Regions from separate parts of the Mesorhizobium sp. WSM1497 genome, predicted to be linked through region 1. Evidence: predicted binding sites of a transcription regulator. Region 1 holds the regulator's gene; each other region holds the start of a gene.
The links. The regulator HrcA, encoded in region 1, represses chaperone genes, less so after heat shock. The targets are predictions, from matches to a motif close to GTTAGCACTCNCNNNNNGNGAGTGCTAAC.
Positions count from the first base shown of each region.

Region 2: the regulator HrcA is predicted to act here: its motif matches at 7,202-7,230, upstream of A9K65_RS14855 (co-chaperone GroES).
Region 3: the regulator HrcA is predicted to act here: its motif matches at 1,965-1,993, upstream of groES (co-chaperone GroES).

Region 1 covers NZ_CP021070.1:816,584-826,857, reverse strand. The annotation lists gene cysK (cysteine synthase A) at 1-224, opposite strand, end outside; gene A9K65_RS03975 (LysE family translocator) at 421-1,038, opposite strand; gene A9K65_RS03970 (sorbosone dehydrogenase family protein) at 1,311-2,663, opposite strand; gene A9K65_RS03965 (hypothetical protein) at 2,761-2,958, opposite strand; gene hrcA (heat-inducible transcriptional repressor HrcA) at 2,983-4,080, opposite strand; gene rph (ribonuclease PH) at 4,238-4,954, shown strand; gene A9K65_RS03945 (VOC family protein) at 5,138-5,548, shown strand; gene rdgB (RdgB/HAM1 family non-canonical purine NTP pyrophosphatase) at 5,548-6,195, shown strand; gene hemW (radical SAM family heme chaperone HemW) at 6,192-7,355, shown strand; gene A9K65_RS03930 (low molecular weight protein tyrosine phosphatase family protein) at 7,359-7,682, shown strand; gene A9K65_RS03925 (EamA family transporter) at 7,708-8,145, shown strand; gene A9K65_RS03920 (hypothetical protein) at 8,219-8,407, opposite strand; gene rsmI (16S rRNA (cytidine(1402)-2'-O)-methyltransferase) at 8,557-9,471, shown strand; gene A9K65_RS03910 (YraN family protein) at 9,464-9,841, shown strand; gene A9K65_RS03905 (undecaprenyl-diphosphate phosphatase) at 10,115-10,274, opposite strand, start outside.
Region 2 covers NZ_CP021070.1:3,081,887-3,092,160, reverse strand. The annotation lists gene A9K65_RS14890 (PAS domain S-box protein) at 1-282, shown strand, start outside; gene A9K65_RS14885 (ester cyclase) at 392-769, shown strand; gene A9K65_RS14880 (YeiH family protein) at 909-1,964, shown strand; gene A9K65_RS14875 (AraC family transcriptional regulator) at 2,064-3,143, shown strand; gene A9K65_RS14870 (dienelactone hydrolase) at 3,319-4,368, shown strand; gene A9K65_RS14865 (GAF domain-containing protein) at 4,377-4,874, opposite strand; gene groL (chaperonin GroEL) at 5,124-6,755, opposite strand; gene A9K65_RS14855 (co-chaperone GroES) at 6,789-7,145, opposite strand; gene A9K65_RS14850 (hypothetical protein) at 7,397-7,645, shown strand; gene A9K65_RS14845 (DUF1488 domain-containing protein) at 7,642-7,908, shown strand; gene A9K65_RS14840 (DUF6500 family protein) at 7,940-8,161, opposite strand; gene A9K65_RS14835 (hypothetical protein) at 8,215-8,406, opposite strand; gene A9K65_RS14830 (hypothetical protein) at 8,412-8,615, opposite strand; tRNA gene A9K65_RS14825 (tRNA-Cys) at 8,818-8,893, opposite strand; gene A9K65_RS14820 (LacI family DNA-binding transcriptional regulator) at 9,352-10,274, shown strand, end outside.
Region 3 covers NZ_CP021070.1:6,532,177-6,542,450, forward strand. The annotation lists gene A9K65_RS31810 (Crp/Fnr family transcriptional regulator) at 1-404, shown strand, start outside; gene groES (co-chaperone GroES) at 2,076-2,372, shown strand; gene groL (chaperonin GroEL) at 2,434-4,098, shown strand; gene A9K65_RS31830 (shikimate kinase) at 4,682-9,811, opposite strand; gene trxA (thioredoxin) at 10,090-10,274, opposite strand, start outside.

The sequences.
Region 1 (10,274 bases):
TTGCCTGATGCCTCAAGCGCCTCGATCATCGCCACGCCAATGCGGTCCTTGACCGAGGCGATCGGATTGAAGAATTCGAGCTTGGCGATGAGATTGGCGACGATGCCCTTTTCCCTGGCGAACTTGTCGAGCCGCACCAGGGGAGTGTCGCCGATCGTATCGGTGATGGAATTGTAGACGCGGCCGCGGCCGGGCACGCGGGCTGATGTGGCGGACTTGTTCATTTGTTTCGCTCCCAGAACTTCAGGCGAGTAAGGATTTCAGGCAGTGGAATTGCAGCCGGCAAGATAGGGCCTTCGGTCGCGCAAGATAGACTGTCGGCTGAAAATATCCGAGTGGGACCTGTGTCTAAAACCGTGCCGTCCCGGAAAAGCATTTCTCGCAAAGGCCCGTTTGCGAAATGCTTTGGCGGAAAGCTCTCTATTGCCGAGCGGCAATCGCTGCAGCAGCACCGACCATGAAGCCGGCCGCCGTGCGGTTCAGCGCCTTGAGCGCGCGGGGCGATTTCAGAAACCAGCGCGCCTTGGCCGCCAGCGCCAGATACGGCACCAGCACCACCAACAGCACGACAACGGTCAGCGCGACGAGGATGCCGTAATCCGCCAGCGTGATGGTTTTCAGGTCGACGATGGTCGGCGTGATCGCGAGATAGAAGATCATCGTCTTCGGATTGCCGAGGGTAACGGTCAGGCCGGCGGCAAAGCTCGACAGCAAGCCGCCCTTGCCTTTTCCGGCCTCGACGGTCTCGGGCGTGATGCCGCTGTTCCAGAAGCGCCAGCCGAGAAAGGCGAGATAGGCGACGCCGAGCCATTTGATGGCCAGGAAAACCATGCCGAAGGATTGTGCGACGAAGGCGAGGCCAAGCACCACGGCGGTCAGATAGGTGATGTCGCCAACCATCAGGCCAAACGACATCGCCAGCGACGATCGGAAGCCTGAGCCGAGCGCACGGGCGACCAGCGCGGTGATGCCGGGACCAGGAATCGCGGCGGCGATGCCGAGGGCCGCACTATAGGCGAGGAATCCGGTAAGGGTCATGGCACTGGTCTCGGATCAGAGCGTTTTATTGCATGGGACAGGCCAAGATTGAATTCCCTGGGGCCGGATTCTATTGCACCAGATATTGAGGGCTCGCCTTACGAAGCCCCCTCATCCGGCCGCTTCGCGGCCACCTTCTCCCCGAGGGGAGAAGAGACGGGCGCCAGCGTCTGCTGACTCCTCTCCCCTCGGGGAGAGGTCGGATTGTCCCGAATTGCTCTTCGCAATTCGGTTGGCAATCCGGGTGAGGGGGCCTGCGTTACCTGAGCAGATCAGGACGGACCGTCGCCATGGGTGACACGCCAGATGGTGCCGTTGCCGTCCTCGCTGACGATCAGCGCACCGTCGCTCGCAATCGCCACGCCGACCGGCCGGCCCCAGACCTCACCGTTGGAAACGACGAAGCCGGTGATGAAATCCTCATACGCGCCGGTCGGCTTGCCGTCCTTGAACAGCAACCGCACCACCTTGTAGCCGGTCCTGTTGCCGCGGTTCCATGAACCATGCAGAGCGACGAACGCATCGCCCTTGTATTCAGCTGGAAAGCTCTTCCCCTCGTAGAAGGCGATGGTGAGCGGCGCCGAATGCGCCTGCATCAGCACATCGGGAACGGTCGTTTTGCCGGCAAGATCGGGGCGCTCACCCTTGTGGCGCGGATCCTCATTGTTGCCGATATAGTACCAGGGCCAGCCATAGAAGGCACCCTCCTTGACCACGGTCGCGTATTCGGGTGGCACATTGTCGCCTAGCGCATCGCGTTCGTTGACGACGCACCACAGCGCGCCGGTCGCCGGCTGCACGGTCATACCCGAGCAGTTGCGCAGGCCGGCGGCAAAGATGCGGCCGTTCTTGCCATCGGGATCGAAGGTCAGCACGTCGGCGCGGCCGTCTTCAGAACCCCAGGCTGCACCCAGCGGCTGCGATTTCGCCCAGGCATCGAGTCCGCCTTTCGGCTCCCGGCCCATGTCCTCGGCGACATTCGATCCCGAGCCGACCGAAAGGTAAAGCGTCTTGCCGTCCGGCGAGAAGGCGATATCGCGGGTCCAGTGATGACTGGCGGGGATGTTGCCGACGATGGTTTCCGGATCGCCGGAGGCCTTCAGTTCGCCATTGCGGTAGGCAAAGCGCACGATGCTGTCGCTGTTGGCGACATAGACCCATTGTGGGTCAGGGCCCGGCGGATAGAAGGCAATGCCATAGGGTCGGTTGAGATTGCCGGCAAAGATGCCGTCCTGCGCCGGCTTCGCACTGCCTTCGGCGAGGCGATAGATGCGGACCTGGTTGGCTTTGCTGTCGGCGACGAACAGGTCGCCATTCGGCGCGACGCGCACGACGCGTGGATTGTCGATGCCCGATGCAACCAGCTCGGCCGAGAACCCCGGCGGCAGTTGCAGCTTCGCGTCTGCCGGCATGTCCGCGATGCCGGCGCTGTTCGAGGTCGACCGGGTGGCATTGGGCTTGGGCAGATCATCCGGTCTGATCAGGCGGCGTGTGCCCGGCTTGTCCGCTCGCCAGTCGCCGAAGGCGGCCGCGCCCTTCAGCACCGGCTCGTCCGCCTGCTGGGCGAATGAAGCGGTCGAGACAAACAGTGCGGCGGAAAGTGCCGGGCCGGCAAAACGCATCATTCGGTCCTCCAATGTTCGGCGTGAAAACAGGAACGACCGGTTTCGTCGATCGTTCCACGGCACACGATGAGGTGAAGGAAGCTTGCGGTTTCCCGGTTCAGGTCCCGGCGGCGTAGAAATCGTCGTCGAGGCGTTTTTCCAACTCGACGAGGTCGGCCGGCAGCGGCAAGCCCATGGCGCGCATTTCCTGCAGTTTTTCGCGCAGCTGCTCCTGGATCTCGTGCTGGTCTTCCGGCTGGTTGACCATCTCCTCGAGCAGCAGGCTGATCCGGGCCTTGAATTCTTCGAGCGCCATCGTCGTCTCCTCGGTTGGATCAGCTCAGCGCAGCATGCGTGAAATCAGCTGCGCCGTATAGTCGACCATTGGGACGATGCGCGCGTAATTCAGCCGGGTCGGGCCGATGACGCCGAGCGCGCCGACGACGCGGGCATCCTTGTCGCGATAGGGGGCGACGACCAGCGACGAGCCCGACAGCGAAAACAGCTTGTTTTCCGAGCCGATGAAGATGCGCACACCCGAGCCCTGCTCGGCGAGGTCAAGCAGCTGGATAAGCCCGTCCTGCGTCTCCATGTCCTCGAACAGATGGCGCAGCAGCTCGATGTCGGCCTGGGCGGTGACGTTTTCAAGCAGATTGGCACGCCCGCGCACGATGAGCCGTGCCGGCAGGCCGCTGTCGGCGCCGGCCCACACCGCCAGCCCCTTCTCCACCAGGTCCTGCGACAGCGTGTCGAGCGCGGCCCTGGTTTCTTCCTTGATGCGAGCGATCTCGATCCGCGCCTCGGCAAGCGTGCGACCGCGTATATGGGCGTTGAGGAAATTCGAGGCCTCGTGCAGTTGCGAGACGGTGATGCCGGCGGGCAGGTCGACGACGCGGTTTTCGACGTCGCCATTCTGCGACACCAGCACCGCCAGCGCCTTCGTCGGCTCAAGCTGGATGAATTCGATGTGCTTCAGCGCCACCTCGTTCTTGGCGGCCAGCACCAGGCCGGCGCCGCGCGACATGCCCGACAGCATCTGGCTGGCCTCGGTCAGCATGTGCTCCAGCGTCGCACCGGAGCCGGACGCCCGCACCTGTGCCTCGATGGCGCGGCGCTCCTCGTCGGAAAGGTCGCCAAGCTCCATGAAGGCATCGACGAAGAAACGCAGGCCGGCCTGCGTTGGCAGCCGGCCGGCCGAAATGTGCGGCGCGTAGATCAGGCCGAGATGCTCGAGGTCGCTCATCACGTTGCGGATGGTCGCCGGCGACAGTGAGGACGGCAGGATACGCGACAGGCTGCGCGATCCCACCGGTTCACCGTCCCTGAGATAGGAATCGACGATGCGCCGGAAGATGTCGCGGGAACGCATGTCGAGCGCCTGGAATACTGGCGACTGAAGCGCGGGCGACTGCGAACTCGGATCGACTGCCTTGGTCATACGGCCAAAAACCTCCGGCCCAAGGATATAGACTTACACTGCACCCGCGCAACCCGGTGTCTGTGTCAGATCGTCAGGCCATTTTCCTTTGCGCCACGCGTCCCATGCGGTTACAAGCCGGCCAAGATTCCGAAAAATGACAAGAAAGCAGCCCTGAATGCGCCCTTCCAAACGCCAATTCGACGAAATGCGTGCCATCTCCTTCGAGCGTGGCGTCTCCAAGCATGCCGAAGGCTCATGCCTGGTGAAGTTCGGCGACACGCATGTCCTGTGCACGGCCAGCCTCGAGGAAAAAGTGCCGGGTTGGATGCGCAACTCCGGCAAGGGCTGGGTGACGGCGGAATACGGCATGCTGCCGCGCTCGACCGGCGAGCGCATGCGCCGTGAGGCTTCGGCCGGCAAGCAGGGCGGCCGCACGCTGGAAATCCAGCGGCTGATCGGCCGCTCCTTGCGCGCCGTGGTCGATTTGCAGGCGCTGGGCGAACAGCAGATCACCGTCGACTGCGACGTCATCCAGGCCGATGGCGGCACCCGCACTGCCTCGATCACCGGCGGCTGGGTGGCGCTGTATGACTGCCTGCGCTGGATGGAAGCCCGCCAGATGGCCAGCGTCGCCAAGGTGCTGAAGGATCATGTCGCTGCGATCTCCTGCGGCATCCATGACGGCCAGCCGGTCATCGACCTCGACTATATCGAGGATTCCGCGGCCGGCACCGACGCCAATTTCGTCATGACAGGCAAGGGTGGCATCGTCGAGATCCAGGGCACCGCCGAGGGCGAGCCTTTCTCCGAGGAGCAGTTCGCGGACCTGATGGGCCTGGCCAAGAAAGGCATCCAGCGGTTGGTGAGTTTGCAGCAGATGGCAGTGGCTTAGTTTTTAGATGTCGAGCCTGAGCGCCCCCCTCTGGCCTGCCGGCCATCTCCCCCTCAAGTGGGGAGATCGGATGTCGTCTAGGGCTTCGCCAATCTCCGGCGTTGTAGGGTGCGCGACAATGCAGAAGCTGCCAATCTCCCCACCTGAGGGGGAGATGGCCGGCAGGCCAGAGGGGGGCGCCTCGTGACACCCTCCGCGATCCTGGAATCGGCCCTCTACGTCACAGACCTGCCCGCCGCCGAAACCTTCTACACCGACATCCTCGGCCTCAATCCCCTCGGCAAGGTCGACGGCCGCCACCTGTTCTTCCGCTGCGGCCCCGGCGTGCTGCTCGTCTTCAACGCCGAGGCAACCAAAATCCCGCCGGCGCCCGGCGCGAGGCTGCCGGTGCCGCCGCATGGCGCGGTCGGCCAAGGTCATCTCTGCTTTGCGGCGACCGCCGATGAAATCGCCGGCTGGAAAGCGCATCTCGAGGCAAAGAAGATCGCCATCGAGAGCGAATTCGAGTGGCCGCAGGGCGGCCGTTCGATCTATATACGCGACCCCTCGGGCAATTCGATCGAATTTGCCGAGCCAAGAATCTGGGGCCTTTGATGCATTCTCTCGATGGCAAGAAGATCGTTGTCGCCAGCCATAATGAGGGCAAGCTGCGCGAATTCGCCGACCTGATGGAACCGTTCGGCTTCGAAGCCAAGTCGGCCAGGGAGTATGGCCTGCCGGAGCCTGATGAGACCGGCACCACCTTCGAGGAGAACGCCTACATCAAGGCGCTCGCCGCCGCCAAGGCGACCGGCCTGCCGGCGTTGTCGGACGATTCCGGCCTGTGCGTCGACGCGCTTGACGGCGCGCCCGGCGTCTACACCGCCAACTGGGCCGAAACCCCGGACGGTTCGCGTGACTTCGGCATGGCCATGCAACGCACCGAAGTGGCGCTGCAGGAGGTCGGCGCCGCCTTGCCGGAGCAGCGCAAGGGACGCTTTGTCGCCGTCATCTGCCTGGCGTTTCCCGACGGCGAGGCCGAATATTATCGCGGCGAGGCCGAGGGCACGCTGGTCTGGCCACCGCGCGGCGAGCTCGGCTTCGGCTATGATCCTGTGTTCCTGCCCGAGGGCTTCGAAAAAACCTTCGGCGAAATGAGCGCCGAGGAAAAGCATGGCTGGAAGCCCGGCCAGGCCACGGCGCTGTCGCACCGCGCCCGCGCCTTCCAGAAATTCGCCCAAGCTCGATTGGGCTCGGCATGAGCATGCTGCTCGACCGGACGCCCGGCTTCGGCGTCTATGTCCACTGGCCGTTCTGCGCGGCCAAATGCCCCTATTGCGACTTCAACAGCCATGTTCGCCACCAGCCGGTCGACCAGGAGCGCTTTGCCGCCGCCTTCGAGGCCGAACTGGCGACGATGCGCGAGCGCACCGGGCCGCGCGAGGTGACCAGCGTTTTTCTAGGCGGCGGCACGCCCTCGCTGATGAAGCCGGAAACCGTGGCCAGGGTTCTGGACGCCGTGGCGAAGAACTGGACGGTGCCCGCCGGCATCGAGGTGACGCTGGAGGCCAATCCCTCCTCGGTCGAGGCCGAACGCTTTCGCGGCTACCGGGCAGCCGGCGTCAATCGCGTATCGCTCGGCGTGCAGGCGCTGAACGACAAGGATTTGCGCTTCCTCGGCCGTTTGCACAATGTCGAACAGGCCCTGCACGCCATCGGCTTCGCGCGGGAAATATTCCCAAGGCTGTCCTTCGACCTGATCTACGCCCGCCCCGGCCAGACGCCGGAGGCTTGGGCATCGGAGCTGGAACAGGCGATCGGCCATGCCGCCGACCATCTGTCGCTCTACCAGCTGACCATCGAGGAAGGCACGCCCTTCCACGCGCTGCATGCGGCAAAGAAATTCGTCATCCCCGACAACGACCATGCCGCCGACCTCTATGCGCTGACGCAGGAGATCACCACGGCGCACGGCCTGCCGGCCTACGAGATTTCCAACCACGCCAGGCCGGGCGCCGAGAGCCGGCACAACCTGACCTATTGGCGCTATGGCGAATATGTCGGCGTCGGGCCGGGCGCGCATGGCCGCTTCGTCGAGAACGGCCGCCGCACGGTGACAATCGCCGAGCGGATGCCGGAAACCTGGGCCAATCTGGTCGAGGCCAAGGGCCATGGCGTCACCGGCGGCGAGATCCTGACGCGCTCGGAAGAGGCCGACGAATTCCTGCTGATGGGCCTGCGGCTGGCCGAAGGCATCGATCTCTCCCGCTACGAGGCGTTCTCCGGGCGCGGCCTGTCGAGCGCGCGGCTGTCGATGCTGCAGGGCGAAGGGCTGGTGGCGCCGATCGGCAATGCGCGCCTGCGTGCCACGGCCGCCGGCATGATCGTGCTCGACGCGGTGGTCGCCGATCTGGCGCGCTAACCCTTGAAGAACGTCCTTTTCGTCTGCAGCCAGAACCGCTTGCGCAGCCCGACCGCCGAACAGGTGTTTTCAACGCGCCGCGATATTGAGGTGGCCTCGGCCGGAACCAACCACGATGCCGACACGCCGCTGACGCATGAGCTGGTCGCTTGGGCCGACATCATCTTCGTCATGGAAAAGGCGCACCGCACCAAGCTGCAGAAGAAATTCAAGGCCAGCCTGAAGAAGGCGCGTGTGATCTGCCTCGACATACCTGACAATTATGAATTCATGGATCTGGAGTTGATTGGCCTTCTGAAGGCGCGCGTTTCGCGGTATCTCGGTTGAGACGTCATCCGCGAAGGCCACCTTGATGAACCTGACCGTATCCTCCTGGCAATTCTGGGCATTGCTCTCGGCTGCATTCGCTGCCCTGACGGCGATCTTCGCCAAGGTCGGCATCGAGAACATCAATTCCGATTTCGCCACCTTCATCCGCACGATCATCATCCTGATCGTGCTCGGTGCCATCCTGCTCGCCAGCGGCCAGTTCCAGTCGCCGGCTACGATCTCGGGAAAGACCTGGGCTTTCCTCGCCCTGTCCGGTCTGGCGACCGGCGCTTCATGGCTCTGCTATTTTCGCGCCCTGAAGATCGGCAATGCGGCGCAGGTGGCGCCGATCGACAAGCTAAGCGTCGTGCTTGTGGCGGTGTTTGGCGCGGCCTTTCTCGGCGAGCGGTTGTCCGGAGCGAACTGGCTTGGCGTCACCCTTATCGCGGCGGGTGCTGTGCTGGTCGCCTATCGAGGGTAGTTGCGCGCCATGGCGTGCGTTCTTCGTTTCAAGACGGGTGATGAAGATATCGAAGCGATTGGGCATCGTCCGGTCAGTGCTCCGTCGTGCTGTCGGGTTTGTTGTCGGAAAGGCTGACGTTCGTCGGCAAGGTGCTGGCGACGCGCTCTTCGGTCAGGCTGTGCTCGGTCTTGGCAGACGGGCGCTTGTCCCTGGGGGTGGCAACGCGGTTGCGGCCGGCATAGTAGGGCTCGAAAGCGTCTTGTATCTTGAGGCTGTCCATCCTGTCCTCCTCCGGAATCAGGGGGCTAATCTGCCAACGCCGGTTTGGTTCCCCACTGTGGCAAAGGAAAGGCGAATTCCCTACATCGGCGTCAGCTTTTGCAAGCCCGCGCCAGCCGTGCCAAACAGGGTCGAACGGAGACTTGATCAGTGACCGCAGAGACGGGCAAGCGCAGCTATGTGGTCGGGCAGACCGAGATCGCGGCCCGGCCGCTGGAGCCGGCGCTCTATCTGGTGGCGACGCCGATCGGCAATCTCGCCGACATCACGCTGCGCGCGCTGGAGACGCTGGCCGCCGCCGACATCGTCGCTTGCGAAGACACACGGGTGTCGCGCGTGCTGCTCGACCGTTATGGCATCCGCCGCCGCACCACAGCCTATCATGAGCATAATGCCGGCGAGGCCGGGCCGAAGCTGATCGCGGCGCTGCAGGCCGGACAGAGCGTGGCGCTGATCTCCGATGCCGGCACGCCGCTGGTGTCCGATCCCGGCTACCGGCTGGTCGGCGAGGCGCTCGACCACGGCATTCGCGTCGTGCCTATCCCCGGCCCATCGGCGCCGCTCGCGGCGTTGACCGCATCCGGCCTGCCCTCCGATGCCTTCATGTTCGCCGGATTTTTACCGGTGAAGACCGGGCAGCGGCTGACGCGGCTGGAGGCACTGAAAGCCGTGCCGGCGACATTGATTTTCTTCGAATCGCCGCGCCGGCTGGCCGAATCCCTCGGTGCCATGGTCGAAGCGCTGGGCGGCGAGCGCAAGGCCGCGATCGGCAGGGAATTGACCAAGACCTTCGAGGAGATGCGAACCGGCACGCTGCAGGCGCTGGCCGACCACTATGCCGCGGCCGATACGCCGAAGGGCGAGATCGTCGTCTGCGTCGCTCCGGCCGAGGCCAGGGTCGACGAACCCGCCGACATCGACCGTTTGCTTCTGTCGCTTGCCGCCGAGATGCCGGCCTCCAAGGCGGCGGCGGAAGCCGCGAAGATGACCGGCGGCCAGAAACAGGCGCTCTATCGGCGATTGCTGGAGCTCAAGGATGCTTCGGGAGAAAGCGACGGTGGCTGAACGCCCGAGCGCCAGCCGCCAGAAAGCCTATCGGCGCGGCCATCGCGGCGAATGGCTGGCGTCGGTAGCGCTGATGCTGAAAGGCTATCGCATTCTCGCCCGCCGCCACCGCACGCGCTTCGGCGAGATCGACCTGATCGCGCGGCGCGGCGACCTGGTGCTGTTCGTCGAGGTCAAGGCGCGCCGGTCGCTGATGGAAGCCATGGAGGCGATCGGTCACGAATCGGAGCGTCGCATAGAAGGCGCGGCCGACATCTGGCTCTCGCGCCAAGCGGACTACGGCAGACTGTCGATGCGCTTCGACATGGTCGCGGTGCTGCCCTGGCGCTGGCCGGTGCATGTCGAGAACGCGTTTTATGGGAAGAGTTAGAGGGGGCAGCCCTCCTTCATTTGTCATCCACGGGCGGAGCAGGAGCGAAGCTCCGTCGCGGAGACCCGAGGATCCATGCCGCGACCTTTAAGCGCCTCTACGGTGCAGAAAGTGAAAGACTTCGCAGGCGATAGCGAGCCTAGTGATGGCTATTTTCTACCGCCGCGCTCTTCGGTCCACGTCGCGGCATGGATCCTCGGGTCTGTGCCGCGTCGCTACGCTCCTTGCTCCGCCCGTGGGACGAAGCGTGAGGGCTGCTACGCGGAACACTCCTCACCCCCAGATCATCAACGCCACCAACCCGACACCGCCCACCACCAGCCGCCACCAGCCGAACAGCGAGTAACCCTTGCGCGAGACGTAATCGAGCAGGAAGCGCACGACGATGAGCGCCGTGACGAAGGCGGCGACGAAGCCGACGGCGATGATCGGC
Region 2 (10,274 bases), 2.3 Mb from region 1:
ACCGGACTGGTCGGCCAGAAACAGTTCCAGCTGATCTGGAAAGAGAGAGATGGTCCTGAAGTACAGACGATCGGCCATGGTGGTTTCGGCAGCGTGGTGCTGCGGCGCGTCGCTCCAGCCGCGGTGAGCGGCACCGGTGTTCTCGAGCATGATAGCCACGGTGTCACCTGGACGCTGCAAGCACCGTTGACCCAACTTGAGGCTTCGGTTGACAGCGAGCACGTTGATCAGCGTGCATTGGACCAGGTGATGAGCGGACACGAATTCGGAATTGTTCCCTGAACTTGGGCACTGGCAACAGGACTACGGCCCGCTATGTGTTGCTTTTATTGTACGTCCTGGCCTTCAGCCCTGTCGCAATATGGCGGGCATCAGCACCGGAGCCATCGCCGTGACCGTGACCGACCTCTATCGAGGCTACATCGCCTGCCTCAACAATCAGGACTGGCAGAAGCTGCATCGTTTCGTTCATGACGAGGTGCACTACAATGGCGACCGCGTCGGACTGTCGGGTTACCAGGACATGCTGGAGCGCGATTTTCGGGAAATCCCAGACCTCTATTTCGATATCCAGTTGCTGATCGCCGAACCGCCGTTCCTAGCCAGCCGGCTTCAGTTCAACTGCACGCCGAAGGGAACCTTCTTCGGGCTCCCTATAAACGGCAGGAAGGTGTCCTTCAGCGAGAACGTCTTCTATGAATTCCTCGACGACCGGATCAGGAACGTCTGGTCGGTGATCGACAAGGCCGCGATCGAGGCGCAGCTTTAGTCAGGTCGCCCAGAAAGCGACGTCTGCGCGGCAGCGCCCGTGATCGTTCGTAAAAATCGATCATTCTAACGAAAATAATTCGTTGGAAAGATTGGTTTAGGAATGGCATTCTCCCGGCATACTCGCCTGGAGCATTGCATTGTCTTCCGTTTCCCACTTCGCGAACGATATTCCAAAAAACGCGTTTCCTGCCGATGTCGCGCAAGGGCGAAAATCCCTTAGCTGGAATGGCATCGTCCCCGGCATCGTGCTGGTCACGATGATCACTGCCGTCGCCTTCTCGGCGCGCAATGTTTCCGGCTTCGCGCTGTTCAGTCCAATGATCCTCGCCGTCGTCGCCGGCATGATCTACTCCAACGTGCTCGGCACGCCCGTGCACGCCAAAGCCGGTATCGCATTCTCGCAAAAGCGCCTGTTGCGCTTCGCCATCGTGCTGCTCGGCTTCCAGCTGACGCTCGGCCAGGTGGTCTCGATCGGCGCTGGCGGCGTCGGCATTGTCGCGGCGACGCTTGGCGCCACCTTCGTTTTCACCATCACGCTTGGCCGGCTGATCGGCGTCGACGCCAAGCTGGCGCAGTTGATCGCCGCCGGCACCTCGATCTGCGGCGCTTCGGCCATCGTCGCCACCAACATCGTCACCGATGCGCGCGACGAGGACGTCACCTACGCCGTCGCCTCGATCACCTTGTTCGGCACCGTCGCCATGCTCGGCTTCCCACTCATGGCGCCCATGCTCGGCCTCGACCAGCACGCTTTCGGCCTGTGGGCCGGCGCCTCGATCCACGAGGTGGCGCAAGTCATCGGCGCCGGCTTTCAGAACGGCACCCAGTCCGGCGAGATCGCCACCGTCGCCAAGCTGACCCGCGTCGCCATGCTGGCGCCGACGGTCGTCGCGCTCGGCCTGATGGCGCGCGGCAGGAGCAGCAGTGAGGTGGCGGCGCGGCCGCCCATGCCGTGGTTCGTCGCCGCCTTCGTCGCTGTCGTGGCGTTGAACAGCTTGGTCACGGTGCCCACCGAGGTGAAATCGGCAATGGCGCTCGCCACCACCATCATGCTGACCATGGGACTGGCCGCCATGGGCCTGCAGGCCGACATCTCTCAGTTGCGCTCGCGCGGCCTGCGCCCGCTGGCGCTCGCCTTCTCGGCCTTCCTGTTCATCGGCTGCTTCAGCCTGATGCTGGTGAAGTTCGCCTGAGCTTGATCGCCGGCACGCAGACGGCACAAGCGAGTTTGGGAATCAAATCACATCGGCTACGGTCTGCCGCGCATCAACACGCGAGCCCGCACCCGATCCATGCCGTTTGTTCCCTTACCCTTCGTCGTCGCCCTGTCGCTGTTCATCCTGCTTTGGGTCGTCGCCAGCCGCCAGGATGAGGCAGCACCGAACCTGCCGTTTCTCGCCCTGATCCTTGTTGCAGCGTTGCAATCGGTGCTCACCGGACTGCGCTGGGGCTATGGCATCAGCGAAGTCGGCTATATCGCCCCCGTATCCGCCGCGATCATGCCGTCTCTGCTCTACGCCGGCGTATCGAGCCTGGTTCGCACCAGCGACCGCCGGTGGCCGGCCCTGCTGGGGCTCCACGCGACACCCGCGGTCATCATCATCATGCTGATAATCTTTTGGCGCGAGGCGATCGACGTGGCGCTGACATCAATCGATTTCACCTACGCCGCCGCCATTCTCTGGCTGCTTCGCTCCGGCGCCGACGGGCTTCGCCTTGCGCCCTTCGACGGCGCGGTCCCGGTCTACAGGGCCATCCTTTTCGCGGCAGCTACGCTGTGCCTGTCGGGAGCCGTCGACATGCTGGTGTCCTTCGATCTGGCGTCGGGACATGGCGCTCGCGCGGCAACCGTGATCGGCATCGGCAATCTTTTCATGCTCGTCATTGTCGGCATGGCGGCGGCTGCGGCCAGCCAAAGCCATGTCCCGCTCAATGCCGCCGAGCCCGTCGAGACTCCGTCCCCACCCGACGCCGGCGAGAACGCCGATGCGATCGCCAGGGTCAACGAGTTGATGCAGGAGAAAAAACTATATCGCGACGCCAATCTCAACCTCAACCGGCTTGCCCGGCGCGCCGGAATTCCAGCACGGCAGATCTCAATGGCGATCAACCGGGCCACGGCCAGGAACGTCTCGCAATATGTCAACGGACACCGCATCACCGAGGCCTGCCGGCTGCTGAGCGAGACCGATCAGTCCGTGACGGAGATCATGTTTGCGGTCGGCTTCCAGACCAAGTCGAACTTCAACCGCGAATTCCGCCGCGTCACCGATATGACCCCGCTCGCCTGGCGGGACCGGAACGCGCCTGACGCGGCGCCCTCGCTTGCGAACCGGCGGGCGGCTGAAATCGGCAGCGCCGTTCCGCACTGAACGGTACTCAATCGCGATAAAGCACGTCCTTGATCGCGATCAAGGTCGCGGACTTCGCTCCGATCCGCTGACATTGGGTCGCTAACACTGCAATCGAACATGACCGCCAGCTTGCCCGGACGCTGTAGCCTCCGGCCTTGCCACCTATAGGGCGCGTTCGACAACGGAGATTTCAATGAAATTCTGGACTATGCTCTGCGCCGTCGCTGTTTCCACGGCGCTCATGCAACACCCCGCAGACGCCGGCGACAATGTCGGCGTTCGTCAGTTCCCTGCCCCATCCAAGGAGCGCGGCATCGATCTCGATGTGACGGTCTGGTATCCCGCGCAACCGGGCGGCGAGATGGTTATATCAGGCGACACCGCGCTTTTCGCCGGAACGGCCGCCATGCGCGATGCGCCTATCGCTGGCGGAAAATTCCCGCTTATCCTGCTTTCGCATGGCGCTGGCCTGGCGGGAACCCCACACGCCCTGAGCTGGATTGCAACGCCTCTGGCCAGGCAGGGATTCGTCGTCGCCGCTCCCACACACCCGGGAAATACGGGGAAAAACAGATCCGCCGCCGAGACGATGAAACTCTGGTTGCGGCCCGCCGATCTCACGGCTGCCCTGACCGCGACGGCGAAGGACGCTTTCTTCGCAGGGCACCTCGAACAAGGCAAAGTAGGCGTCCTCGGTCTTTCCATGGGCGGCAACACGGCGCTGGCGATAGCCGGTGCCCGCATCGATCCGAAATTGCTGGCGGCCTATTGCGATACGGACCTGCTCAATGCCTCGCTCTGCGACTGGGTCAGGCAAAGCGGCGTCGATCTTCACGCCATGGATTTGCAGGCCGCCGGTCGGGACAACCGGGATGAGCGCATTCATTTCGCCATGGCGATCGATCCTGCCCCATCCGATGTCTTCGATGTCAAAAGCTTTGCCGGTATCAAAATTCCGGTCGCTATCGTCAATCTTGGCCGACCAGGAAAGATTCCCGTGACCGCCGACGCATCCGAGATCGCAAAAGCAATTTCAAAGGCGAGCTATGCGACGATCGCGGATGCGAGCCACTACAGCATGTTCGGCGAATGTAAGCCCGGCGCTGCCGGCATCATTGCGGCCGAACAGATCGGCGACCCGGTTTGCGATGACGGTGGAGCACGATCGCGCGGTGATATTCACGCGCAACTGATCGACATGACGATTGCAGCTTTCAATCGCGCGCTGAAGACCGAGCCGTAGGACGCAGCTCAGTCCTCGAACGAACTCGCCGCGGCATAGATCGCCGCCAGCGTCTCGATGCCGGCCTGGTCGGCCTTGTCGAAGCGGCCGGGCAGCGGGCTGTCGAGATCGAGCACGCCGAAGACGCCTTCATCGTCCTCGAGCAGCACCACCAGTTCCGAGCGCGAATCGGCATCGCAGGCGATGTGGCCGGGAAAATCATGCACGTCCTTGATCAGCATCGAGGTGCCGAGTTCGACCGCCGTTCCGCACACGCCCTTGCCGACGGCGATGCGCACACAGGCCGGCTTGCCCTGGAACGGCCCGAGCACCATTTCCTCGTCCGACTGCAGGAAATAGAAACCGGCCCAGTTGAGGTCCGGCACCATCTGGAAGATGAGTGCTGCGGTGTTGGCGGCGTTGGCGATCGAATCGCGCTCACCCTCGAGCAGCGCCTTCAATTGGGTGGCGAGGTCGCGGTAGAACGTGGGCTTGTCTGAGGTGTCGATGGCCTTGGCCGCAAACATGAACGTGTCTCCGTGTCGGGGATGGCGGTTCGTCCGATCGCTTGCCAAAGTCCGGCGAGCTCCGCAACCAGACGGCCGCCTGGACAGTCTAGCGTGGATTGCGTCCCCTTCGAAAGCCGCAAGATCATGATTGCCTCCCGGCACTGAGCCGGGCGACTGCGTAACTTTGCGATGATCATCTTGAGAATCGTGGCGGCCCCGATCGGGGCCGCCATTCACATCTCCAACAGATCGGACAAGTCCTGGGTTTTAGTAGCCGCCCATGCCGCCACCGCCGCCACCCGCAGGTGCTGCATCCTTGGCCGGAATGTCGGTAATCATCGCTTCGGCGGTGATCAGAAGGGCTGCGATCGAACCGGCATCCTGGAGTGCGGTGCGCACCACTTTCGCCGGATCGACGATGCCTGCCTTGATCATGTCGACATAGACCTCGTTCTGGGCGTCAAAACCCTGATTGTGGTCCTTGCTGTCGGTGAGCTTGCCGACGACGATTGAGCCTTCGACGCCGGAATTCTCGGCGATCTGGCGGATCGGCGCTTCGAGCGCCCGCAGCACGATCGTGATGCCGGCCGTGACATCGGCATTGGCGCCGGTCAGGCCGCCAAGCGCCGAGCGGGCACGCAGCAGAGCCACGCCGCCGCCGGGCACGATGCCTTCCTCGACCGCCGCGCGGGTGGCGTTCAGCGCATCGTCGATGCGGTCCTTCTTTTCCTTGACTTCCGACTCGGTGACGCCGCCGACGCGGATGACGGCAACGCCGCCGGCGAGCTTGGCCAGCCGCTCCTGCAGCTTTTCCTTGTCGTAGTCTGACGTCGTCTCCTCGATCTGGCCCTTGATCTGAGCGACGCGCGCCTGGATGGTCGCCTTGGTGCCGGCACCGTCGATGATCGTGGTGGTGTCCTTCTCGATCAGCACGCGCTTGGCGCGGCCGAGCATCTCGATGGTGACGTTTTCAAGCTTGATGCCGAGATCTTCCGAGATCATCTGGCCTGATGTCAGCACGGCGATGTCTTCCAGCATCGCCTTGCGGCGATCGCCGAAGCCAGGCGCCTTGACGGCCGCGACCTTGAGGCCGCCGCGCAGCTTGTTGACGACCAGCGTCGCCAGAGCCTCGCCCTCGACGTCCTCGGAGATGATCAGCAGCGGCCTGCCGCTCTGCACCACCGCTTCGAGGATCGGCAGCATCGCCTGCAGATTGCCGAGCTTCTTCTCGTGGATGAGGATGTAGGGTTCTTCCAGCTCGACGCGCATCTTGTCGGCATTGGTGACGAAATAGGGCGAGAGATAGCCGCGGTCGAACTGCATGCCTTCGACGACGTCGAGTTCGGTCTCTGCGGTCTTGGCTTCCTCGACGGTGATGACGCCGTCATTGCCGACCTTGTCCATAGCCTTGGCGATCATCTCGCCGACGCTGGCATCGCCATTGGCGGCGATGGTGCCGACCTGCGCGATCTCGGCCGACGACTTGACCTTCTTGGCGCGCGCCTGGATTTCCTTGACCACGGCGGAAACCGCCTGGTCGATGCCGCGCTTCAAATCCATGGGATTCATGCCGGCGGCGACCAGCTTGGCGCCTTCGCGCAGGATCGAGGCGGCCAGCACCGTGGCGGTGGTGGTGCCGTCACCGGCGAGGTCGTTGGTCTTCGAGGCCACTTCGCGCACCATCTGGGCGCCCATGTTCTCGAACTTGTCGGCAAGCTCGATTTCCTTGGCGACGGTGACGCCGTCCTTGGTGATGCGCGGCGCGCCGTAGGCCTTGTCGATGATGACGTTGCGGCCCTTGGGGCCGAGCGTGACCTTCACCGCATTGGTGAGGATCTCGACGCCGCGCAGCATGCGGTCGCGCGCGTCGGTGGAGAATTTGATTTCCTTGGCAGACATGATTTTTATCCAGTTCGTTCGGAGAAAATGAGGTCAGGCAGCTTTCTTGACGGCCACGGTCTTGTCGGTTGCAGCGCCCTTGTCGATGATGCCAGTCTCGCTCTTGTCGATGACGCCCATGATATCGGCTTCCTTCATGATCAGAAGGTCCTCGCCGTCGATCTTGACCTCGGTGCCCGACCATTTGCCGAACAGGATGAAGTCGCCGGCCTTGACGTCGAGCGGAACAAGCGCGCCGTTTTCGTCGCGTGCGCCAGGGCCGACAGCGATGACTTCGCCCTCCTGCGGCTTTTCCTTGGCAGTGTCGGGGATGATGATCCCGCCCTTGGATTTGATATCGCCTTCGGCGCGACGAATGACGACGCGGTCGTGGAGTGGCCGAAATTTCATGGGAACTTTCTTTCTGGGGGCCGGCACAGGCGGCCACGCCCCTCCTCTATAGACGCGTTGGCACTCGATAGATAGGAGTGCCAAAAATTATTCGCGTACCAAATTAAATATTCAAAAGTATTATTTCAGCTGGCCGTTTCGTGATATCCGCAGAATGTCAAATAATTCAGAAGATTGAATTTTGCCGATCGAGTGCCTATTTATCGGACAAGTTCACTTTCACGATTTCAGGCGCAAGGGAGATTTCTTCGATGGCCGAAGGCAATCAGACGATCATGGAAAAAGCTGAAGCCCGCTTTGTCGACAAGCAGAAGAAGACAGCGGAGAAAAACAAGGCGACCGCCGAATATATGTCCGAGGCAAGAGCCAGGGAGATCAAGACGGCAAGGCTGAGGGAGCTTCGGCTGGCCAAGGAAGAGGCCGATCGTGTCGCCGAGGCCCTCAATCCGACGCCGAAGAAGAAGCGGGTGACCAAGAAAGTCACGGAGGCCAAGACATGAGCCTCACCTTCCCCAACCGCAGCCGCAGCTATGACGAGGCGGGCCAGCGCATTCGTTTCGTCGGCCATGACGGCATGTTCCAGATCTCGTTCTCCGTCGCCGCCGACGCCATGGCCAAGATGCGGCCGGGAACCGCGGCCGATGAAGCCGGTTATCTCCAGACATTCGACACCGAGAGCAGCGCCATCCGCGAAGTGGCGTCGAAGGCCTACGACCGCACCCACAAGAGCATGTATGTGCTGACGGCGTCCGATTTCGGCTGATCAGTCCATTGCATGTCGCTCAAAACGACGATTAAAGATCCATCTCCTCGACCATCGCGCGTATCTTCGCAGCCTTTTCGAAATGGTCGAGGCGGTGGGTTCTGATCCACCATTCGGCGGCTTCCATCAGGAGTTCGGGGTTGTCGTTTCTGTTGGCGAAAAACGCATAGAACGACACGCCGACGCCGGCCCCCTTCTCGGAGATCTTGCGGTCGCAAATCTCCAGTATCTTCTGCTTCAGGCTGGCTCTCACGGGAATCCCTTGATCTGCGGTGCGGCAGGCTTCCGCCGGCGGGCCGCTACGGATCAGGCCTTGCGCTCGGCCCGTTCGCGGCGTTTGACATCGCGGACATTCATCTGCACGACCATGTCCTCGGCCTCGCGCGGCCCCATCCCGACCATCACCTTTTGCCGGACCACCGCAGGCTGGCCGGTGAAGACATCGATGATGCTCCAGCTCTGGGGAAGCTCCATACGCAGCGTGTAGCGGTTGGCCATGCCGGTCAGCCTTGCATCGTGAAAAACACGGCGCCCAGGATCAGCACCGTCCAGGCGACGACCGACAGTTTCAGCACCATGCCGCCATGCACGGCCAGAAGCTTCCGCAGGTGCGACACACCTGCCGACGAGGCCGGTGCCGCCGCCAGGGCGGCAGGAGCCTTGAGGCCAAGTTTTCCAAAGACGGGCAGCAGCGACGGTTCACGCACGAAAGGCCTCGAATGTCAGGGAAAAGCGAAGCAAGAACGCTCGGCTCCCTTCCATACCACTCTTTTCGCGCGTGCCGGCATGCCAAATGCAAGACAGGACTGCTTTAACGTCCGGTCCGCACCGCCTTCGTAACGCACAAATCTATTCGTGGGGACTGACTGCCCTTGGGGCAGATTGGGACTGCTGTTCGACGCGAAATTTTGGAGGCCTCGCCTCGGAATCGAACCGAGGCTTCAGAGATTTGCCGTCTCCAGCGTAGCCGCTCCGCCACGAGGCCATGGCTGTTGAAGTAGCGGCCAAATATTTACGGAAAGGTTAATCCCGAGGGACTGTTCAGAATTTTCGGCACGATCTTCAGAACGTCCGCCAGCACATATTGCGGCCAGGTTTGCTGCCCGGCAGCGCCAACCCTTTGCCGGACCTCGCATCCCGCGCACGCTGCGATCCTTCACGCCTCAAGCGGCAGCCCGCTGCGTCTCGACCGAGGGACTCCAGCACTGCGACTGGCGCTCTTCCCCGGAGCTAAGTGCTGCCGGCGCTGCTTTAACCCGCGTTTGCATTCGAAGGAAGAGAGCCGAGGCCCAACCAGCTTTTCCCTTGAACGGCGATCCAATCTGGTCTAGTCTCAGCTGAGAAAAGGTTTTCTCAAACAATTTCAGTCGGGCTCGGCCACCTGCCGGGCCTCTTTCAGATCGGTAAGAGAAAACCTTTTTCCAACTAAGGACTCTCGGCGCGATGCCATCGGACGATCTGCCTGTTCCGGTCTTTTCCAAGCCAGTCACCTTGCGTGACGTGGCCGCGCAGGCCGGAGTCAGCGTCGCTACCGCATCCAAGGCGCTCAACAGCCAGGGCCGGATGACAGCCGAGACGCGCGAACGCATTCGCGAGACCGCCCGGCGGCTTGGCTTCCGGCCCAACAGCCTGGCGCAAAGCCTGCTCCGACGCCGCAGCTTCACCGTCGGCCTGCTCACCAACGATACCTATGGCCGCTTCTCGCTGCCGCTGATGTCGGGCATTTCGGACGCGCTGGTCGACAATGGCGTCTCGGTGTTCCTGTGCAATGTCGAGGAGGATCCGCGGCTGGGCCAGATGCATGTCGACGCCATGCTCGACAAGCGCGTTGACGGCATCATCGCCACTGGCAAGCGCATCGATCGCCATCTGCCCGTCGACCTCTCCAATCTGCGCGTCCCGGTGATCTATGCCTTCACGCAGCCTGACCCCGACGCCGTCGCCTTCGTCTCGGACGATGTTGGCGGCGCCCGGCTGGCCGTCGAGCATTTTTGCCGGCTTGGCCGCAAGCGCATCGCCCACGTCACCGGGCCGGCGAGCTTTGCCGTGGTACACGCGCGCGTTCAGGCTTACCGCGACGTGCTCGCCGAAAACGGCCTGACGGTCAGCGAGCCGCTGCTCGGCTCCTGGTCGGAAGCCTGGGGTCACCAGGCGGTTGCGCAACTGTTCGACGGCAAAAGCGAAAGGCCCGACGCGGTCTTCTGCGGCAACGACCAGATCGCGCGCGGCGTCATCGATGCTCTGCGCGAACGCGGCCTCGACGTACCCAGGGATGTCGGCGTCATCGGTTTCGACAATTGGGAGATCGTGGCCGAGGCGACGCGCCCGCCGCTGACCTCTGTCGACATGAACCTGGTCGCGCTCGG
Region 3 (10,274 bases), 950 kb from region 1:
TCGGAGTTCAGCCATTCAAGGCGGCTCTAGTGGACAGCCCTACGTTGCATCCCTTCCTTTTGCGCTATGTCCACTATCTCCACATTCAGGCTACGTATACGGCCCTAATGAACGCACGAGCGAGCCTTGAAGAGCGTCTGGCGCGATGGCTGTTGATGTGTGACGACCGGATGCACGACAAACGCATTACGATCACTCACGAGTTTTTGTCTGTTATGCTCGGCGTAAGGCGGCCGGGGGTCACCGTTGGGCTCCAAGTGCTCGAGGGCCGTGGCCTCATCCGTTCGCGACGAGGTGAAATCGTCATTCGAGACCGCCAAGGCCTCGTTGCCCAAGCAGCTGGTATCTATGGGCAACCAGAAGGCGAATATGTTCGGCTGATTGGGGAAATCGCCCGACGCTGACCATGGGGTCTGTGGGGTCCGCAAGCTCGGTCCTCGCTAGCAGCTAAGCAGAATCTTGCTTCGCGCGCGGTCAGATGGTGTAGAGATCCCTGGCTTGGACGAGCGGGCGACGGTTTTTGCAAATCCCAAGAATGGCTTGCATACAGGAGAGCAGCCCTCCATCATAGCCGGATTCGCAGTTCCATTTTTTGCCAGCGCACCTTGCGATTGGCAGCACGAATCGGGACGCCGCCCCCTAGGAGGGGGAGAAACCATGCCTTCCGTATCTACTGGACGGGCCAACTTATTGGACGCAGAAACGGGCGCCCGTTTCATTCACGCGCTACTCGATGAACTCTCTGGCGGGAAAGCGCCCACGCCCGACTTCGTCAAACAAAGCGCGGCGACAGTGCTTGCCAACGAAATGAATGTGGCGAGCCGGCCGGCATAGTCGTACTGAATGAGTGCACGGCGATCTATGCAGGAGGCAAGTCCGGCCAGATTTCGGAGCTGTATGTTCGACCCGAGATGCGCTCCAATGATTGCCCCTTGTCTGCTCGAGGTCGCTGTGCGGGAAAGCCGCGCTCGTGGTTGGAAGCGACTTGAGGTTGGAGCACCCGCGCAACCAAAATGGAAACGCACGTCGATTTCTACTCGGACGGGTTCGAGGAAGTCGGCCCTCGGCCCCGCAGGACTATTTAGACAATCTGTCCCCAACCTATGCCAAGCTACACAGGTGTAATGCAGGGTCACTTCGCCAGCAACGGTTATTCTCGCTTCGACGAACTTCAAAGCCGGCATGTGGCAGATCAAGTTCGGCTGCGAGCATCTTCACCCTTGGAGGAGGCGCGCTGCCTCGCGTACGGATGTCACTCGCGACCCACTCCCAGACCTGTTCCTGGCGCCCCTGATTGGTTGGAGTTTAGAGGCGCCCCTGATTGGTTGGAGTTTAGAAAAGTCAGCCACCGTCTGGTCTGACCGACGGAGCCGATCCTACCGGGGCGGCTCTGGTGTGGATCAAACGCGCCATAGTCCATTGTGAGACGGGGGGTGCCGCGGCGGATTGAGCGCACCTGATGAGCTTGGCAGCAACAAAACCACTTGCCGACTACCAGCACTCCGAGTGGGTTTGTTCCCGAATGAACTTCCTCGCGAGGCGCACCCGTGTGCAGGTGCGGTGATGCGGCGACAGCCGTAGCGGGCTGGCCGACAAAATGTAAGTAAGCGGCAGCAACCCCTGCGTCCTGGGTTTGAGCAAACCACAAGCGAGATACGGCCTTCAATCCGAATGCCTCCTGGCACAAGAAGTTCGCAAGTCTCGCTGCCTGATCAGCACTCCCCGCAGCGCGCAGGCGTTGCAACGGATCTTCAAAGAAATTCACAGGCTCTTAGCACTCCAAAGCCGCTGGGAATGGTAGGCGAACATAAATTGTCGAAACGCGCTGCCGAGAATGCCAAATGACGAAGTCAGCAGGAGTGTTCAAAGTGGTCGCCTTGCCTGAGAGCTTTGGATCAAGATTTTGCTCATGCGCCTGCCCTTTCGTCTTGACTATCTCCGGCTTACCCCTTAATCCTCCCGTTGTTAGCACTCGCTCGCGGTGAGTGCTAACAACGGTCCGGCAAAGCCGGGCTTTGCAGTTTGTCCGGCGTGGCCGGACGGTGTTTCTCACCGCTCTCACCGAGGAAGAAAAAATGGCAAAGTCGAAGTTCCGCCCGCTTCATGACCGCGTGGTCGTTCGGCGGGTCGAATCCGAATCCAAGACCGCGGGCGGGATCATCATCCCGGATACGGCAAAGGAAAAGCCGCAGGAAGGCGAGATCATCGCTGTCGGCTCCGGTGCTCGTGACGAAACCGGCAAGCTGGTCCCGCTGGACGTCAAGGCTGGCGACCGCATCCTGTTCGGCAAGTGGTCGGGCACCGAAGTCAAGCTCAATGGCGAAGACCTTCTGATCATGAAGGAATCCGACGTGATGGGCATCATCGGCTGACCGCCGTCGCCTTTCATCACATCCAATCTGAATTTAGGCCGAATTGCCCAGGAGCAAAAAAATGGCTGTGAAGCTCGTCAAATTCTCCCGTGATGCCCGCGAACGCATGCTGCGCGGCGTCAACATCCTCGCCGACGCGGTGAAGGTCACGCTCGGCCCGAAGGGCCGCAACGTCGTCATCGACAAGTCGTTCGGCGCCCCGCGCATCACCAAGGACGGCGTCACCGTCGCCAAGGAAATCGAGCTTGAAGACAAGTTCGAGAACATGGGCGCGCAGATGGTCCGCGAAGTCGCTTCGAAGACCAACGACATCGCCGGCGACGGCACCACGACCGCGACGGTTCTGGCGCAGTCGATCGTCCAGGAAGGCCACAAGGCCGTTGCCGCCGGCATGAACCCGATGGACCTGAAGCGCGGCATCGATCTGGCTGTGACCGAAGTCGTCGCGACGCTGATCAAGAACGCCAAGAAGATCAAGACCTCCGAGGAAGTTGCTCAGGTCGGCACGATCGCCGGTAATGGCGACGAGTCGGTCGGCAAGATGATCGCGGAAGCGATGCAGAAGGTCGGCAACGAAGGCGTCATCACGGTTGAAGAAGCCAAGACCGCCGAGACCGAACTCGAAGTCGTCGAAGGCATGCAGTTCGACCGCGGCTATCTCTCGCCCTACTTCGTCACCAACGCCGACAAGATGGTTGCCGAGCTCGAGGACGTCTACATCCTGCTCCACGAGAAGAAGCTCTCCAACCTGCAGGCCATGCTGCCGGTTCTCGAAGCCGTCGTGCAGACCTCCAAGCCGCTGCTCATCATCTCGGAAGACGTCGAAGGCGAGGCCCTGGCCACGCTGGTCGTCAACAAGCTGCGTGGCGGCCTGAAGATCGCTGCCGTCAAGGCGCCGGGCTTTGGTGATCGCCGCAAGGCCATGCTGGAAGACATCGCCATCCTCACCGGTGGCCAGGTCATCTCGGAAGACCTCGGCATCAAGCTCGAGAACGTCGGCCTCAACATGCTCGGCCGCGCCAAGAAGGTGTCGATCTCCAAGGAGAACACCACCATCGTCGACGGCGCCGGCAAGAAGGCCGAGATCCAGGGCCGCGTTGCCCAGATCAAGCAGCAGATCGAAGAGACCACTTCGGACTACGACAAGGAGAAGCTGCAGGAACGTCTGGCGAAGCTCGCCGGCGGCGTTGCGGTGATCCGCGTCGGCGGTGCGACGGAAGTCGAAGTCAAGGAAAAGAAGGACCGCGTCGATGACGCCCTCAACGCGACCCGCGCGGCCGTCGAAGAAGGCATCGTTGCTGGTGGTGGCGTCGCGCTGCTGCGCGCTTCGCTGAGCATCAACGCTGTCGGCGTCAACTCCGACCAGGCCGCCGGCATCAACATCGTTCGTCGCGCGCTGCAGGCTCCGGCCCGCCAGATCGCGGCCAACGCCGGTGCGGAAGCCTCGATCGTTGCCGGCAAGATCCTTGAGAACAAGGGCGCGACCTTCGGCTACAACGCCCAGACGGGCGAATATGGCGACATGATCGCCATGGGTATCGTCGATCCGGTCAAGGTTGTCCGTACGGCTCTTCAGGACGCGGCCTCGGTCGCCGGCCTGCTGGTCACCACCGAAGCCATGATCGCGGAGGCTCCCAAGAAGGAGTCGGCTGGCGGCGGCATGCCTGGCGGCATGGGCGGCGGCGGCATGGGCGGCATGGGCGGCATGGGCGGCATGGATTTCTAATCCACGCTACCTGCGCAATACGGAAAGGGCGGCAGCGATGCCGCCCTTTTTTTGCACAACTTCGCGGAACCACAGCTACATCGTCGTACTGGCCGCTTGATACCGCCTATTACCTCATGTCCATTTCCAGCACCCATCTCGTCCTTTGACGCTCTTCTTGATGCAGTCAGCAACAGCTGGTACCGGTCACAACTCTTTCGCGTACTCTTTTACTGCAAATTCAAGTGATTGGGGCATAGGGACAGGAAGCCCTGAGCGGTTCTGCAGCCAAGCTGTGCAGAATTTGTCGGTCTGCCTCTGTCTCCACGCCCTCGGCCATGACCTCGATCCCAAGCACAAGCAGCCTGTCATCTCGAGACCTTGCCAGACCGCGAACGAAGCCCTGCTGCCGCATCACTGCTGTGAAGGGCGGGCCATTGGGCGGTCAACGAATCTCCTGTGTCATCTAGGACCAGATCGACTCGGCCAGAGGCTTCTGACGACTTTATGCATGCGATTCCCACTTTTGTTAGCATTCGGCGCGAACCCGCCCCCTGCACCAAACCTGCGAAAGGACCTGATCGTTGTCGCCTAAAGCTTGTTGTCATCGACTTGAGCGTTCTCTGCTTCTCATGGAAGATGCTAAATCCGCTCGTGCGTTATTGCCGGCCAGCAAAGGCTGCGGGTCGGCGGTGAGGGTGTCGAGAGGCGGCAGTTCACCTTGACTCATTGGTGCCGCCGGCGCCTGGATGGTTTCCACGACTGTGCCGGAAGCACCGGAGACATGTGACATCTCGGCAGCGGGCGTCAGGGCGGCTTCTCTCTCCCTGCTGCACAGAAAATCGTGGAGCGCCTCCACGCAAATGCCGGCGTTCTTCTTGTCTTTTCTAAAGGTCGGGACCACCTTGATATCGGCCTGTTGGTAGTCTGGCCCGCGCTTTTCTAACATGTTTTCGAGCTGCTGCTTGATGTCGGGGCCTTGCAGCAGCGGCCGGCCGGTGTCGCCCGTGGAGCGCTGCTGCAGGTGGAGGCGCCTGCCGATCTCATCCAGGTCGGTGTTGAGCCAGATTGACACCGCCTTCTCGCGGATCAGGTCTCGATTGGGCTGCTTGACAAAGCCGCCGCCGCCGGTTGCGATGACCATGGGGCCTTTCTTCAACTGCTCGGCGAGCTCTCTAGTCTCCAGCTCCCTGAAGTAGGGCTCGCCACGGCGCTCGAATATATCCTTAATATCGCCGTGCCCTTTGATGATAAGTTTATCGATGTCGACAAACTCCACCCCCAGCTCCCTGGCAAGGCGGGGGCCGATGCTCGACTTGCCGCTCGCCGGCATGCCGACGAGCACGACCGGCCTCGTACCGAGGGCCGCGACGATCTTGCCGGCATGCGGCGAGAGAATGACCGCACTCTGTTGTCTTGCGACGGTGGGCGACCTGGAGGTCCCTGCCGCCCTCGACCTGCTTTCTCCTGACGAGCCCCAGTGTAATATGTCCCAGGCACCACGGGGAATGGGGACCAGCTCGCATTCGCTCTGCGCGCGCTGCGCGAGCTCGGCCCGGTAACTGGCCGGCGTATGGAACTCGACCTCGAAGCGATAGTTCTGTGCGGTTCTGAACGCCGTGTGAACGCCGCGTAACCCCTGCGTGTCCATCCTGATGAACCAGTTGGTGGTCTCGACCTCGCTGCAGTCACGCTCCTCGAAGGCCAGTGCCGCCTTCCTGAAGGCGCGCGTAAAAGCCTCGTCCGGGATCTCAAAGACATGGCGCACTGCACTGGTGACCAGTTGGGCATCCGGCGCCGCGCTCACGCCCTGGCCGGTCAACTCGTTGGCTGTCCCGATCTGCCCACGCGACCGTTGATCAAGATGCGGCACCTGCACCTCGATGCCGTCCTGCCGCAAAAGCTCGGCAACCGCATGCACAGTTTCGGTAATCGCGCTTTCTTGCGCTTGGGCGAGGGCGGCTTCGAGCCTGGCGCGCTCCAGGGCCTGTTCGCTGTTCGGCGCTATCCTGCTGGCGGGGTCGTCGTAGGCCGGAATTGCTAAGGCGCTGGGCAGTATTCGGTTTTCGACGGCGAGTCTGATCGAGGCCTCCATGACCGACGCCGCCAGCGTGGGGTTGTCCTTCAGATCCGCCAGGCTGCCATCGACGTCGAACCGGCCCTGTTGGAGCTTTGCCGCCTGCGACTTGACATAGGGCGCCGACTTGAAGCCCGGCCTCTGCTCTATGAGCCGCTGCAATTCGGTGGTTTTTTGCATGAACACTCGCGCACCGGTTTCGGACTTGTAGGCGTCCGTGCCGACCTTGATGCCGACGCTCAACAGATTGATCGCGCTTTCATGCAGATCGACCGGGTTGTAGCCGTCGGGCCGCGGATCAATGCGCGCCTGATAGCGGTTGAGCAGGAAGTCGACGCGTTTCCTGGCATCAGCGGTTGCCGGATAGGATTCGCTGAGTTTCGGGAAGAGCGCGGCGGCCTCGGCGCTGACGGCAGGCTTCGCGCCGGTTGAGGCCACGGATCGCGCAAACTTCTGCTTGACGTCCGACTGCTCATGAGCCGGCTCGCTATTGAGCTGCAGGTTCCAGTCCTGGAGCTCGGCCACTAGCAACGCGGCCAGTTCGCAGGCCACCGGATGCCGGGCGGTCTTGCTGTCTTCCCCCGCCCTGGCGATCAGCTCATGGAGGGTCTGGCCATTCGGCCGATCTTCCTGCAACAATGCACGGATGTCGGCCTTGAGCTCTTGATGAATGCCCTCGTAGGTGCCGAAGATGGCACGCTCAGCAAACCAGCGTTGCGCCTCCAGCGGCTGCGCCAGCACGTTGCGCTGCAGGCAGCTGTAGGTCTCCAGCACCAGCCCGGTGGCCGACAGGATCTGCTTGGACCGGCTGAACTGGTAGCCGCCTTTCTCAATGGCCGGCGTGTGCGACTTCGGCGGCTTCATCGAGGCGATGCCGCGCGCCTGCAGCTGCGCGTCGAACTGGCGCACATGCTCGTAAAGGCGAGGCTGGTCGCCGATGATGATGACGGCATCGCCATCAAAATCGCCGTCGAGCATTTTTTGTTGGACGGTCGGAACCGCAACCAAAGAGCCGGGCGCGAACACCTCCGTCGCCTGCAGGATGCCGACGCACTCGAGCGCGGTGTCGGTCTTAACCCGGTCCTTTTCCTCCAGCCAGCGCGAATGGCACTTTACGTCCTCGGCAGACATCACCATCCCGCGGTCGGCGAAGTCCGCCGGCCACATTTCGTCGGGCACAACGATCAAGACGCCTTTGGCAAAGAAGGTCGGATCGTCGGCGGCAAGCCTAGCCCCCGATCTGTGCGCGACGTTGAAGCTGTATTGGAAGGCCACGCACCGATCCAGGAACGCCGCGGTGCGGTCGCCATCGCGCGCCGACCTGACCCGGTCGGCGGCGAACGGGCGCAGGTTGGGCTTGTCATAGGGGGAGCGTCCGACAAGTACGCCAGCGTCACGGGTCAAGGTCTTGCTCTTGCCCGTCGGCACATACAGGCATTCGTCACTGGACGGCACGGCGATAGCGTTCGAACCCTCGATATGCCCGCCCGTGACCGTCCGAAACAGCTCCTCGGTGGTGAGGCTTTGATGGGTTTCGAGCCACGCCAGAGCCTTCTCGCGGGTCTCCTGTGCCACCTCGACGCTGCGCGGATAATGTTGCAGCGCCGTGGGCGGTACCGCCGATTGCCTTTTATCGGCAAAGGCAGGCATCCGCTCGGGAGCGTCGTGGCGAGCCCGGGCAACGGACGGCATGCGCTCGGCCAGCGACGCCCTGATGAAGCCGCAGCCGTCATGCGGCCGCAAGGCGATCTCGCCGTCTCGCCCCTCGAACCGGAAGGGATGCACCGCGCCTGCGGGGCGGTCGGGCAGAAGGGACAGCTTGAAGCACCCTTCCAGCGCATAATCATGCGGGCCAACGTCGGGGATGCCCGGCGGCGCGGCAAATCCGCGGCGCTGGGTATAGTAATAGGCTTCCTTGAACGGCGCCCAGGCCCGCGACAGCTGCTCAAAGGCCGTACCCGGAGCCGTCTCGGCATAGGGGATCGCCAAAAGCTTGCCGCTTGGGGCCTCTGCGGCCGTGAAGGGCAGGTCAGAGGCAAGCTGGTTAAGGCTCCTTTGCGGCGGCTTCAGTTTGCTGCCGCCGAACAGGTCCATGCGGTAGGGCACGCCCTCCACGGCCACCGTGCGTGTCAACATGGCGCCAGTCGGAGTTCCCTTTAGCTGCACCGCCACCACGTTCACCGCGCCCGAGGTCAAGCGATGGAAAATGGAATAGCGCAACTCGGCTTCGCTGGCCAGCGGCTGGCCTTGCATGTCGACCACCGGCAGCCGCATTAGTCCGGCATCGCCTTGCGGCGGTCTCGGCTCTTGGTCCATGGCCTGAAGCACCCGATGAACATCGAAGCTGGCGGCTGCATGCTGGGCCTGGATCATCGATGCGTTCTGCGCCATGAAGGTGTCGAGCGCTTCGAGCGGTTCCTTCGCCTCGATAGAGGCGATCACGTTCCAGCTCTTGTAGGAAAGGTCGGCGTCGATGAGGGTGCGGGCGCTCTTCAGTATCTGCCTAGTCTTGCCATGCAGCTCTTCCTGCCTGGCCCGCAAGGCGAGCTCGTCGCCGTCGACATAGGGCCGCCGGTAGAGCGTCTCCAGCACCGCCCGGGTCTTGAGCACCTGATGGATCGAAAGCGCCGGGCGGCGGCTTGCATTGGCGCCGCTGGTACGCTCGGCCTGGCCTGCTGCGAGATAGGCATCTATCTTGTGTTCCACCACCGGCTGGATGGCGTTGAGCAGGTTCAGCGTCGACTTGCGGTGCCAGCGCAACGCCGGCTTCGGGCTGCGAGCTAGTGGCAGCAGGGAGCTGCAAAGATTGCCCATCGTCTCGAGGTTGTTGTCGAGCTTAAACCCGGGAGCGGCACGTAACACCTCGAGCCTGTCCAGCCCCGGCTGTGCCAGCATACCCAGATCATCCAACAACTGCGCCTTGCCCAACGCCTTGAATATACCCGCGACGGCATGGACATCGGCCTGCTGGAGCCGATCCTCGGCATATTGCAGGTAGTGCGCCAGCTGATGCAGCCGGTCCTTCAGCAAGGCCGGTTCGGCGACCTCGCCGGCGGTCTCTCCCGCCTCGATACCCCGCGACAGGCCATTGGCGATCCTGACTAGTGCGGGCGTGCCGAAAGCACTGAAGCGACGGCCCTTGGAACCGAGCTCGCTGGCGATGGCAACGATCGCCTTGCGTGCTTTTTCTTCTTCCGGCCACTTGCCGAAACCGTTCACCAGATTGGCCAATTCTGAATCAGAGAATCCGTCGAGATTGCCGTCGCGGGCAACCACCGCGCCGGCGATGGCAAGCGTCGCTTCGCGCGTCTCCTGCTGGTCCGGCCATCTGCTGAAGCCGTTCACCAGATTGGCCAACTCTGGATCAGAGAATCCGTCGAGATTGCCGTCGCGGGCAACCACCGCGCCTGCGATGGCAAGCGTCGCTTCGCGCGTCTCCTGCTGGTCCGGCCATCTGCTGAAGCCGTTCACCAAATTGGCCAACTCTGAATCCGAAAATCCGTCGAGATTGCCGTCGCGGGCAACCACCGCGCCGGCGCTGGCAAGCGTCTCTTCGCGCGTCTTCTGCTGGTCCGACATTGCGTCGGAGACGCGGTGCGGGCCTTCTTCGCTATCAGGACGCCCTGCTTGTCCGACCAACTCTCCGGTACTGCCCATATTCCCTCTCCGATCCAGCAAGACGCATCGCCTAAGCCTGTCAACAACAGGGCGTCATTGGTTGAGTGCGGTCACGCGAACCTGCAACGGCATGCGTGAAAGCTGCGGCATTCACGCAACGGCAACTGCCTCGACAACGCCCCAGTGAAAAGCTTCCTCGCCACTCGTTCGTTCCGGCATAAAGCGGAAGCACAAAGGGCTGAGCCCTGTACAAATGCCAATAAATCACTATGAACCCACGGGGCGGATCTACGGTTTCTTCATTTGAGCGACCTCGATCAGGCAGCGTTCGAAATCCAGTTCAAAAGAGCTGTCTTCGGTTTGGCGCCGACCGAGAAATCGGCCACTTCGCCGCCTTTGAAGATCGCAAGCGTCGGAATGGAGCGCACGCCCAATTGGGCGGCGAGTTCCGGGTTTTCATCGATGTTAAGCTTGGCGATCTTGATCTTGCCTTCCATCTCGA